DNA from 2 places in the Bradyrhizobium sp. MI1.7 genome. Region 1 is predicted to be linked to the other one. Evidence: riboswitches for the same ligand, from Rfam matches in the RefSeq annotation. Region 1 holds a riboswitch; the other holds the start of a gene.
What was found. Region 1 has a riboswitch for cobalamin ahead of AC0L3X_RS05380 (ribonucleoside-diphosphate reductase subunit alpha). Riboswitches for the same ligand answer to the same signal wherever they lie in the genome.
Positions count from the first base shown of each region.

Region 1 (4,967 bases):
GATTTCACGAACAGGTTCTGATAGTTCGGCTCGATCGACTGCGAGACGCCGCAGATGTTGGAGATCGTCGCCGTTGGCGCGATCGCCATGACGTTCGAGTTGCGCATGCCGCTGGACGTGACCTTCTTGCGGAGGCGATCCCAGTCGAGTGTTGCGGAGCGATCAACGTCGAGACCACCGCGCGCGTCGGCGAGAAGCTGGATGGAGTCGAGCGGCAAGACGCCCTTCGACCACAGCGAGCCCTCGAAGCTCGGATAGCGTCCGCGCTCCGCGGCAAGATCGGACGACGCTTCGATCGCGTGGAACGAGATTGCCTCCATGCTGGTGTCGGCGAACGTCACGGCCGCGTCGGACGCGGTCGGAATGCGCTGGATCTGAAGCGCTTCCTGAAATCCCATCAGGCCGAGACCGACGGGTCGATGACGCATGTTGGAGCGACGCGCTTCGGGGATCGTGTAGAAATTGATGTCGATGACGTTGTCGAGCATCCGTACTGCTGTCGTCACCGTCCGCTTCAGCTTGGCCTGGTCGACACCATCAGGCCCGACATGGTTGAGCATGTTGACGGAGCCGAGATTGCAGACCGCGACCTCGTCGCCCGAGGTGTTCAGCGTGATCTCGGTGCAGAGGTTCGAGGAATGGATCACGCCCGCGTGGCGTTGCGGCGAACGCAGATTGCAGGGGTCCTTGAAGGTGATCCAGGGATGACCGGTCTCGAACAGCATCGTCAACATGCGACGCCAGAGGTCGCTCGCGCGCACGGTCTTGAAGACGCGCATGCCGCCGGCTTTCGCCTTGGTCTCATAGGCCTCGTAAGCCGTCTTGAACGCCTCGCCGTAGAGACCGTGCAAATCGGGCGTCTCGTCCGGCGAAAACAGCGTCCATTCGCCGTCGATATCGACGCGCTGCATGAACAGGTCCGGCACCCAATTGGCGGTGTTCATGTCGTGGGTGCGGCGGCGGTCGTCGCCGGTGTTCTTGCGCAGGTCAAGGAACTCCTCGATGTCGACGTGCCAGGTTTCCAGATAGGCGCAGACGGCGCCCTTGCGCTTGCCGCCCTGGTTGACGGCAATCGCGGTATCGTTGGCGACCTTCAGGAATGGAATAATGCCCTGGCTCTCGCCGTTGGTGCCCTTGATGTGGGCGCCGAGGCCGCGAACCGGCGTCCAGTCGTTGCCGAGACCGCCGGAATATTTTGCCAGCAGTGCGTTGTCCTTGATCGACTTGAAGATGCCGTCGAGGTCGTCCGAGACTGTTGTGAGAAAACAGGACGACAATTGCGGACGCAGCGTACCCGAATTGAACAGCGTCGGCGTCGAGGCCATGAAGTCGAACGATGACAGCAGATCGTAGAACTCGATCGCCTTGGCCTCTCGGTCGATCTCGCGCACCGCAAGACCCATCGCGACGCGCATGAAGAAAGCTTGCGGCAGTTCGATCCGCTTGCCGCGGACGTGCAGGAAGTAGCGGTCGTACAGCGTCTGGAGGCCGAGGAACTGGAAGTTCAGGTCGCGCTCGGGCTTGAGTGCAGCCGCGATCCGGCCGAGGTCGAAGCGGGCCAGTTCAGGATCGAGCAGTTCGGCAGCGATGCCGGTCTTCACGTAGGCCGGGTAATATTCGGCATAGCGCACAGCCATATCGGCCTGCGAGGCGAAGGTCGGCCCGGCATGGACATAGGACAGCACCTCGCCGCGGAGCTTGTCCAGCAGCAGGCGCGCACTGACATAAGCATAATTCGGCTCCTGCTCGACCAGCGTGCGTGCGGCCATGATCGAGGCCAGCGCCAGTTCGTCCTGGCTGATGCCGTCGTAGAGATTGCGGGTGGTCTCGGTGAGCACGGGTGCCGCGGAGACGCCGTCGAGACCGGCGCAGGCTTCGCCGATAATCAGCGCAAGCCGCTTGGTGTCGAGACCAACGCGCGAACCGTCGGCGAGCGTGACATGAAGTGCCGGCGCGACAGCGGGCGTCGCTTCCGCGGCCGCCTCCTCGGCGCGCTGGCGCGACCGCTCCTCGCGGTACAGCACATAGGCGCGTGCGACCTTGTGGTGCTCGCTCCGCATCAAGGCGAGCTCGACCTGGTCCTGCACATCCTCGATATGGAAGGTGCGTCCCTCGCCTGCCCGCCGCATCAACGCAGCGACGACTTCGGCCGTCAGCTGCTCCACGCTCTCATGGACGCGGCGCGAGGCGACCGCACTGGTGCCTTCGACCGCAAGAAACGCCTTGGTCATGGCGACCGCGATCTTCGCGGAATCGAACGGCGAGACCTTGCCGTTGCGACGGATGATCTGCATGGCCGGCTCGCTCGAAGCAGGCGCAAGCGATTGTGGACGCAAATGAACGATGGGTGCGGAAGCGGTGTCCGCGTCGTGCAGGTTGAGTGACATCAAAGGGCCCCGTGATGCGCGCGTTGTGTTTGAACGGGGCTGTAAGGAAGGACGCTGCAGAAACGCCGGCGGCAGAGTTGCCGGGCGGTGCGTGCAAGCGACCGCCGGACACCCCGCCCGTGGACGTTCAGATCGTCGCGGCAGGTCTCCTGGCTCGCAGGTCGTCGCCCACTTCCCGTCTTCCCGGCGCGAAACGCACCAGTGACGATTGTTCGGAAGCAGCTCGCTGCTGACAGTTGCGGGGGCAGCGCCGGAATTCCGCGCTCTCGCGCGGTTCACCGGCTTCCCTCTTAGCCACTAAATCTTGCGATCCAGCGGAACCGTGACGCCCACATGTGGTGACATATGCAGCCGGGTGTCAACGATTCGTTGCGGCCGGAAGCGGTGTTCCCTGTGGAATGCGGGAGTTCCCGCCTGGCTCGCGCAACCCTTGGGATGACGCACATCCAGCATTACGCGTTCCGCATCGCGCGCCCGAACGGATCGACCAGGCGGACGATCTCGCAGGCGGCGACGAGGCCGGCGAGCCAGACGGCGCTGGTCAGCCCGATGCGCGTCACGATGGCCGCAGTGAACGCGCCCTCTCCGCCAAGGAACGGCGTCGCGGCAAGCAGCGCGAGCTCATAGGCGGCGTAGGCGGCGACGAGCGCGATGGCCAGCATCAGCGGCGTGCGGCCCTGCGGCAGCAGGCGGAGAACGGTCGATGCCGCTGCCGTCGACAGCAACGCGGCAGCACCGATGACAAAGCCCCAGGCGATGGTGCTGCCATCGATGGGATAGTGCAGCACGCCAAAGCCGATGGTCTGGTTCACGAGCCAGGCGCCGGTGACGACGAGCAGCGCCGGACGCATCGGCAGCATCGCGGCGGCGACGACGGCGAACGCCGCAAACGGCGTCGCGCAGGCAAGCGCGAAGCTCGCGAGCGCGCATGACACCGTCAGCAGTGCAAAGCAGAACATCGGCGCGAGGCGCGACGCGACCGGATGAAGGCGGAAACGGTCGGCGTGGGGCGGCAGGATGGTGACAGTCATGGAACGATCTCCTTGCGGGATTTGTAGCACATTTTTGCTGAAACGCGGCATCACGTCTGACTCAGTGAAGAGCCTCCATGGGATCTTCAGTCTCGGCTGGATCGCGCCGGTCGTAGGCGGCAAGCCAGGCGGCGAGTGCCGCCGTGTGCGGCTCCTTGGCCGCCAATTGGCGCAAGGCCACGCGAACGGTGGCGCGCGCTGTGCGATCGGGCGGAAGCGTCGCCATCTCAGGTCCCCGCCCCTTCGCGACCGCGTCGACCACGGCCCTCTTGCACACCGTTAGCTCCGGCAGCCCATAGAGCTCGAGCAGCGCCTGGAAGGCTGCGTGATGATCCGGCCGAAAAGCGCGCTTGCGGCCGAGCTGATCGCGGAGCGGATGGGCCGGATAGAGATGCGCGCAGGGGATCCACCCCTCAGGCAGCGGCTCGGTGGCGGCATGGGTGCGGCGATGCGCGAGCAGCTTTGGCAGGACGTGGGTGTGCGGGCCGTCAGGGCTTCGCCCACCCGGCGGCGGGATCGGCTGGAATACCTCGGCGCGCCCGATGCGGCTGATGAAGACGCGGTGCGGATTGGCGGCCAGAATGATCCGCATGGCGTCGCTTTCGGGCGCGAACACGGATTGGCCCGTGCGGCTCCTGAGCGCGGCGACGGCATCGGCATCGCTGACGCGGATGCAGGCGTCGATCTGCAACGTTCCGAGACCAAGGTCGAACAGGATGCCGCTGCGATCCCTCGTCAGGAGCGCCTCGACATCCGGACCGAGCTCGGTCAGCACGGTACGACCACTCATGGCGCTGGCTTCATGCGGAAGACACAGCGCGATGCGGTGGCTCCAGCTCTCCGTGGTCGGCGATTCCGATGCGATCAGGCGCAGATCCGGGTGGGAGACAACGCGTATCCCACCCTTCTGCGTCACGGCGCTGATCCCGTTGCGAGACTGCTCCATATCGAGGGCCTCACCGGGCTCGCGTGTGAACTCGGCAATGGCACCGAACGTGCCGACGCTCCAGCCGGCCTCAGCGTCGGCAAGCTGGCTTGCGATCAGGTCCATGAGCGGATCGGCCGTCGTCATGAGGCTTCTCTCTCTCTCTCTCTCTCTCTCTCTCTCTCTCTCTCTCGCTATCTGACGTCGTAATTCGCCAGCCGAATGCCGCCATAGACGCCCAGTCCCGGCTGCAGAAAGCCGGTCGGATTTTGATAGTGCACATTGGCGAGATTATCGACCCGGCCAAACACCTTCACCTGGTCGGTGACCAGATATTCGGCCGCCACATTGACGACGGTGTAGGCCGGAGCCAGCAGACGCGGAATGCTGAAGTCGCGGTTGCCATCGACGAAACTCCCGACGTGCAACACGGTTGCGGACAATGTGAGCGGGTCGATCGGATTCCAGATGACATTTGCGCTCCACTTCTCCTTCGGACGCCTCAGCAGCTCCAGTCCCGCCGTTGCATCCACTGCGCGGGTAAAAGTGTAGTCGGCACGAACGCGAAGCCGGTCGGTGATCGCAGCCGCGACGAAGCTCTCCGTGCCCTCCGTGATCGCCTTG
Region 1 covers NZ_JBVVPO010000003.1:181,284-186,250, forward strand. The annotation lists gene AC0L3X_RS05380 (ribonucleoside-diphosphate reductase subunit alpha) at 1-2,387, opposite strand, end outside; cobalamin riboswitch at 2,510-2,727, opposite strand; gene AC0L3X_RS05385 (hypothetical protein) at 2,840-3,418, opposite strand; gene AC0L3X_RS05390 (DUF6925 family protein) at 3,480-4,490, opposite strand; gene AC0L3X_RS05395 (TonB-dependent receptor plug domain-containing protein) at 4,538-4,967, opposite strand, start outside.

Region 2 (4,967 bases), on a different contig from region 1:
AGAGGATGCCGCTTTCGGGGACGTAGACGTTCTTGCGCTCGATGTCGAAGGCCGAGAGCGTGGCCTCCGCGCGCTTGTCGGCCGACAGCAGCTTCACGCCGGTCTCGTAGGTTCGCGACGTCGTGAGCAGCAGCGGCGTCGTGGGCCTGAGGATGAAGATGTTCGCGACCGTCGGGTCCGCCGCCGTCGCGTACTGGCCGTAAAGCATCACGCCGGGCGCGATGTCCCAGGTGTAGCCGATGCGTCCGGTGACCGGATTGAACGTCTTCGAGAAAGGATAGCTGGCTTTCAGGAGGCCAGTCTCGTCGAAGCGGGTCCGCGACAGCTCGATATTCTCAAAACGGATGCCGCCGATCAGCGCGAAGGTCGAGGTCAGCTTGAGCCGGTCCTCGAACGACAGCGAGGTGGTGTCGAGATGGGTGTAGATCTTCTCGTCGCTGCGCGGGCCGTAGAGGCCGCGGTCCGGATTGAGGAGATCGACGTAGTCATTGAAGAACAACGTGTCCTGCGAGACGTTGAACTGGTTGCTGCTCGCCGCCACGGTGGCGACGAAGCGATTGTCCATTCCGGCGACGTTGGAATTGACGGTGAGGTCGGTGATGTTGCCGTAGAGCCGCTGCGCGTGATCGAGCGCCAGGCGCTCGCGGTAGATGCTCTGCGCGCCTGCGAAATTGCCTACGGTCTGGTCGAACGACGAGATCTCGTTGTTGAACCAGTGCCGGTGGGCGTCATAGCCGTAGACTTGGCTTTTCAGCGAGATGTTGTTGGTGATGTCCCATTGAAAGCCGCTGCGCAGCCAGAGCTCGTTGGCGCCGCTGTGATTGTCGAGCACGTTGTAGTTCGTGGTCAGCGTGCGCGCGTCGATGGTGACCGGGACCGGCGTGCCGCCGCCGAGGTAATAGTTGCTCCAGACGCCGGACACGATGCCGTACGTCGGCACGATGCCCGGCGCGTTCGCCGGCACCAGCGGCGTCCCCCAGTAGAAGCGGTCGTTGTCCTGCCTGTATTCGGTTGCGCCCCAGATCTTCAGGTTCTCGTTGACGCGATAGTTCAGCTGGCCCGAGACGTTGCTGAGCTTCGAATAGGTGTCGTCGATAAAGCCCTTGTTGTTGAAATGGCTGATATCGAAGCGGTAGTCGAGGCCGTTGATCAGCGTGCTGCCGCCCGATCCGTAACCGGCGCGATAGCCGTTGAAGGAATCGTAGGAGGTGAAGGCGTCGTTGACGATTGGTCCGGTGTGCGGCGCCTTGTTCACGTAGTTGATGGCGCCGCCGGTCGCACCGAGGCCCGCCACCAGCGAGTCCGGTCCCTTGATGATCTCGACCTGCTGGAGGCCAGCCACGTCCATGGGACGGCCGGTCATGGTCGACGGCCCGATCGGGATGCCGTTGTAGAGCGTGGAGATCTGGTCGCCGGAAAAGCCACGCATCGAGAAGATGGCGGGCGCGCCGGGCGCATCGCCGCCGGTGACGCCGACTGCAGCCTTGGCGACGTCGGTCGTGGTCCGGATGCCCAGGTCCTGCATCGTCCGCTGACTGATGACCTCGACGGTCGCCGGCATCTCGCGCGCCGTGATGCCGAGCCGGGAGCCGACATCGGTGACGGCTGCCGTGTTGAGCGGCGTCTGCACCGGGCCGCTCGGAGCTTGCGTGGCCGGAACGGCGACAGCAGGGGCGCCACGATTGCGTCCCGCGGCGCGCCGGGCGGCGCGCTGCTTCTGAGTGCCGGGGCTGACGGCAGGAGCCTGTCGCGGCGCAGGCGGCGACACGATCACCGGGCCGACCTCCCGGGAGCGGTTGTCCTGCGCCGCGCTTTGCGCGAGCGCCGCGGACGACAAGGACACCGACGAGAGCAGAGTAATCAGGAAAGCACGCGATAACGCTGGCCTTGCGCCAGCACGGAAATGAAAATGTTGCACAACAACGCTCTGCGGCGACGCAAACAAACCGTCACCGCGGTTGCCTTAGTCATCCACCTTCGCCCCAGGCGGCGGATGCACCGGCTACTTGTCCGACATCAGGGCACCCCGCCCAATGCGTTCGCGCGTGACCATGGCTGGCAGCAGGTTTCCTGGCTCGCGGGTCATCGCCTTCGACCACCTTCCCAGAGGCCCAAGCGGGGCTCCAGTGGTTTGTTTGGTCGTCGACTATCCGCCTACAGTTGCGGGGGCAGCCGCGGAATTGCCCACTGAGGTGGACGCACCGCATTCCCTTGAAGAGTCCTTGCGGACACTACCGATCACGAAACTGGCATCAGGGGATGAGCGCGTCAACATCCGCGCGGGCTGCTGGACGGGCTGGTCGGTCGATGGTGGCCTTGTGTTGCTGTTTTGCACGATAGTCCGAAGGACCGCGTCGAAACGTCCAACCCGGCCTCCGGACCAGCCTGGGTAACGAACGCTTGACCACGATCAATGACTGCCTTTGGTGCCCGAATATGCTACTGAGGCCGAGTTCCGGCCTGACAAAGTAAGTCGATATTGATGCAGTTCGTCCGTACCATCCTGGCAGTCGCCATCGCCATATCCTTGGCGATGCTGCCGGTTGGCGCGTCCGCGGCGAACCTCGCAATGTCGTCGGATGGCATGCAGACGGCCATGCACATGAGCGGCGACGCCGACATGTCGATGGACGATTGTTGTCCCGACATGAAGGGAACAGGCTCCCATAGCGGCGGCTACAAGTGCGGGATGGGCTTCTGCTGCGTCGGTGGGATCATCGCGCTCGGTGATGTCAGGCCCGTGGCGTTCGAGCGTCTCGCCGTCATGGCCAGCACGTTGGCTATTCCCCCGGATCAGGTCGTTTCCTTCCGCGGCGGCAGTCCTCCTTTCCGACCTCCTCGAATCTGATCTCGCAAAGCCCGAGACGCGAGCGGCATGCCTGCTCGCGACGACGACTGACGTGCGCGCTTCACGCGCCACGGCGAAAGATCAATTCATGAGGACAAGACAATGCTTTCCAAAATCCGCACCGCGGCTCTCGCCGCCACCCTTTCGCTTGCCGCTTCAGCCGCGATGGCGGGCGCGGGCGACTACGCCTTCGAGCCCGTCACTCCGCAGATGAGGAAGGGCGAAGACGTCACGCTCGCCGTTCGCCTGACGAACAAGCAGTCCGGCAAGCCGATACCGGACGCAGTCATCTTCAAGACCCGCCTCGACATGGCCCCGGACGGGATGGCCGAGATGGAATCGGCGGTCGCGCCGCTGCCGTCCAGGGAGCCTGGTGTGTACGCCTTCAAGACGGACCTGCCGATGGCTGGCCGCTACCAGATGACGCTGTCCGTGAAGGTGCAGGGCGAACCGGAGACCGTCACCGGCAAGGTGATCGTCACGGCGGTCAAGTGAGCGTTCGGGCGCTGCCCGGCAGCGCCCGACATTCCCCCTTTTCCTTCACACGGACGCGCGCTCCCGGGTGCGCGGATACACGACATGAAAACGCTGCGTCTCCTGACGGCACTTGCGCTGGGCGGCGGCCTGGTCCTGGCCGGCTACTACTGGCATTCGAACGGTGCGGGCTGGCTCGCTGAGGCCGACATATCATCGGCTGCGGCCGCCGCGGAGCGAACTCCGCTCTACTACCGCGATCCAAGCGGCGCGTCGCTCTGGTCTGCGGGTCCGAAGAAGGACGACCGCGGGCGGGACTATCTGCCGGTCTACGACGACGATGGAGCGGCCGTCGCGCCGGCGCTACCGAAGGCGCAAGCGGCTTCGCCGCGAAAAATCCTCTACTACCGCAATCCGATGGGGCTGCCCGACACGTCGCCCGTCCCAAAGAAGGATCCGATGGGGATGGACTATGTCGCCGTTTACGAAGGCGACGACACCGACGACGGCACGGTGAAGCTGTCGCCCGGCAAGATCCAGCGCGCGGGCGTGAAGTCCGAGCCCGTCACGCGGCGCTCGATCCGGGTCTCGGTGAAGGCGCCCGGCACGATCCAGCTCGATGAACGCCGCGTGTCGGTGATCGCGATGCGCGCCGAAAGCTTCGTGCAGAAGGTCGCCGACGTGACCACCGGCACGCGCGTGAAGGCCGGCCAGCCGCTGATGGAAATCTACAGTTCGGCGGTGGCGTCCGCAGCGGCGGAATATCTTGCGACGATCACCTCCAAGACGGTCGGCGGTGTCGAGATGTACGGCCGCGGCTCGCGACAGCGGCTGGTCAATCTCGACGTTCCCGAGTCCGTCATTGCGGAGATGGACAAGACGCACACCGCGCCCGTCGCCATACGCTGGTCTGCGCCGCGCGACGGGGTCGTGCTCGAACGCAATGCGATCGAAGGGATGCGGGCCAATCCCGGCGACGTTCTGTTCCGGATCGCGGACACCTCGGTGGTCTGGGCGCTGGTCGACGTGGCCGAGCGCGATCTCGGCAACATCGCGGTGGGGCAGTCAGTCGCGGTGCGCGCGCGCAGTTTCCCCGGCCGGACCTTCACCGGGACCATCGCCGTCGTCTATCCGCAGGTGAACCGCGACACGCGCACCGTTCGCATCAGGATCGAGCTCGCCAATCCGGACGCGGTGCTGCTGCCCGACATGTACGTCGATGCCGACATCGACACGGCCGATGCCGCGCCCGTCCTGGCGATACAGGACAGCGCGGTGCTCGACACCGGCAGCCGGCAGGCCGTGCTCGTCGACAAGGGGGAAGGGCGTTTCGAGCCGCGGGAAGTCAAGCTCGGCCGTCGCGGCGGCGGCTATGTCGAGGTGCGCCATGGTCTCGCGGACGGCGAGGCGGTGGTGACCTCCGCCAACTTCCTGATCGATGCGGAAAGCAACCTGAAGGCCGCGCTGAAGGGGTTTGGCGAGGCGGCATCCCAGGCCACCGACGCCGGCCCTGGCAATGCAACGGGAGATCACAAATGATCGCCCGCATCATCGCCTGGTCGGCGCGCAATCTGCTGCTCGTGCTGTTCGGCGCCGGCTTCGCGGCCGCCGCCGGCCTCTATGCCCTGGTTCACCTTCCGCTGGA
Region 2 covers NZ_JBVVPO010000013.1:38,483-43,449, forward strand. The annotation lists gene AC0L3X_RS14845 (TonB-dependent receptor) at 1-1,843, opposite strand, end outside; cobalamin riboswitch at 2,044-2,251, opposite strand; gene AC0L3X_RS14850 (hypothetical protein) at 2,483-2,848, shown strand; gene AC0L3X_RS14855 (FixH family protein) at 2,951-3,343, shown strand; gene AC0L3X_RS14860 (efflux RND transporter periplasmic adaptor subunit) at 3,428-4,861, shown strand; gene AC0L3X_RS14865 (efflux RND transporter permease subunit) at 4,858-4,967, shown strand, end outside.
Region 2: linked by a shared signal. The riboswitch ahead of AC0L3X_RS14845 (TonB-dependent receptor) and the one ahead of AC0L3X_RS05380 (ribonucleoside-diphosphate reductase subunit alpha) in region 1 are both predicted to bind cobalamin.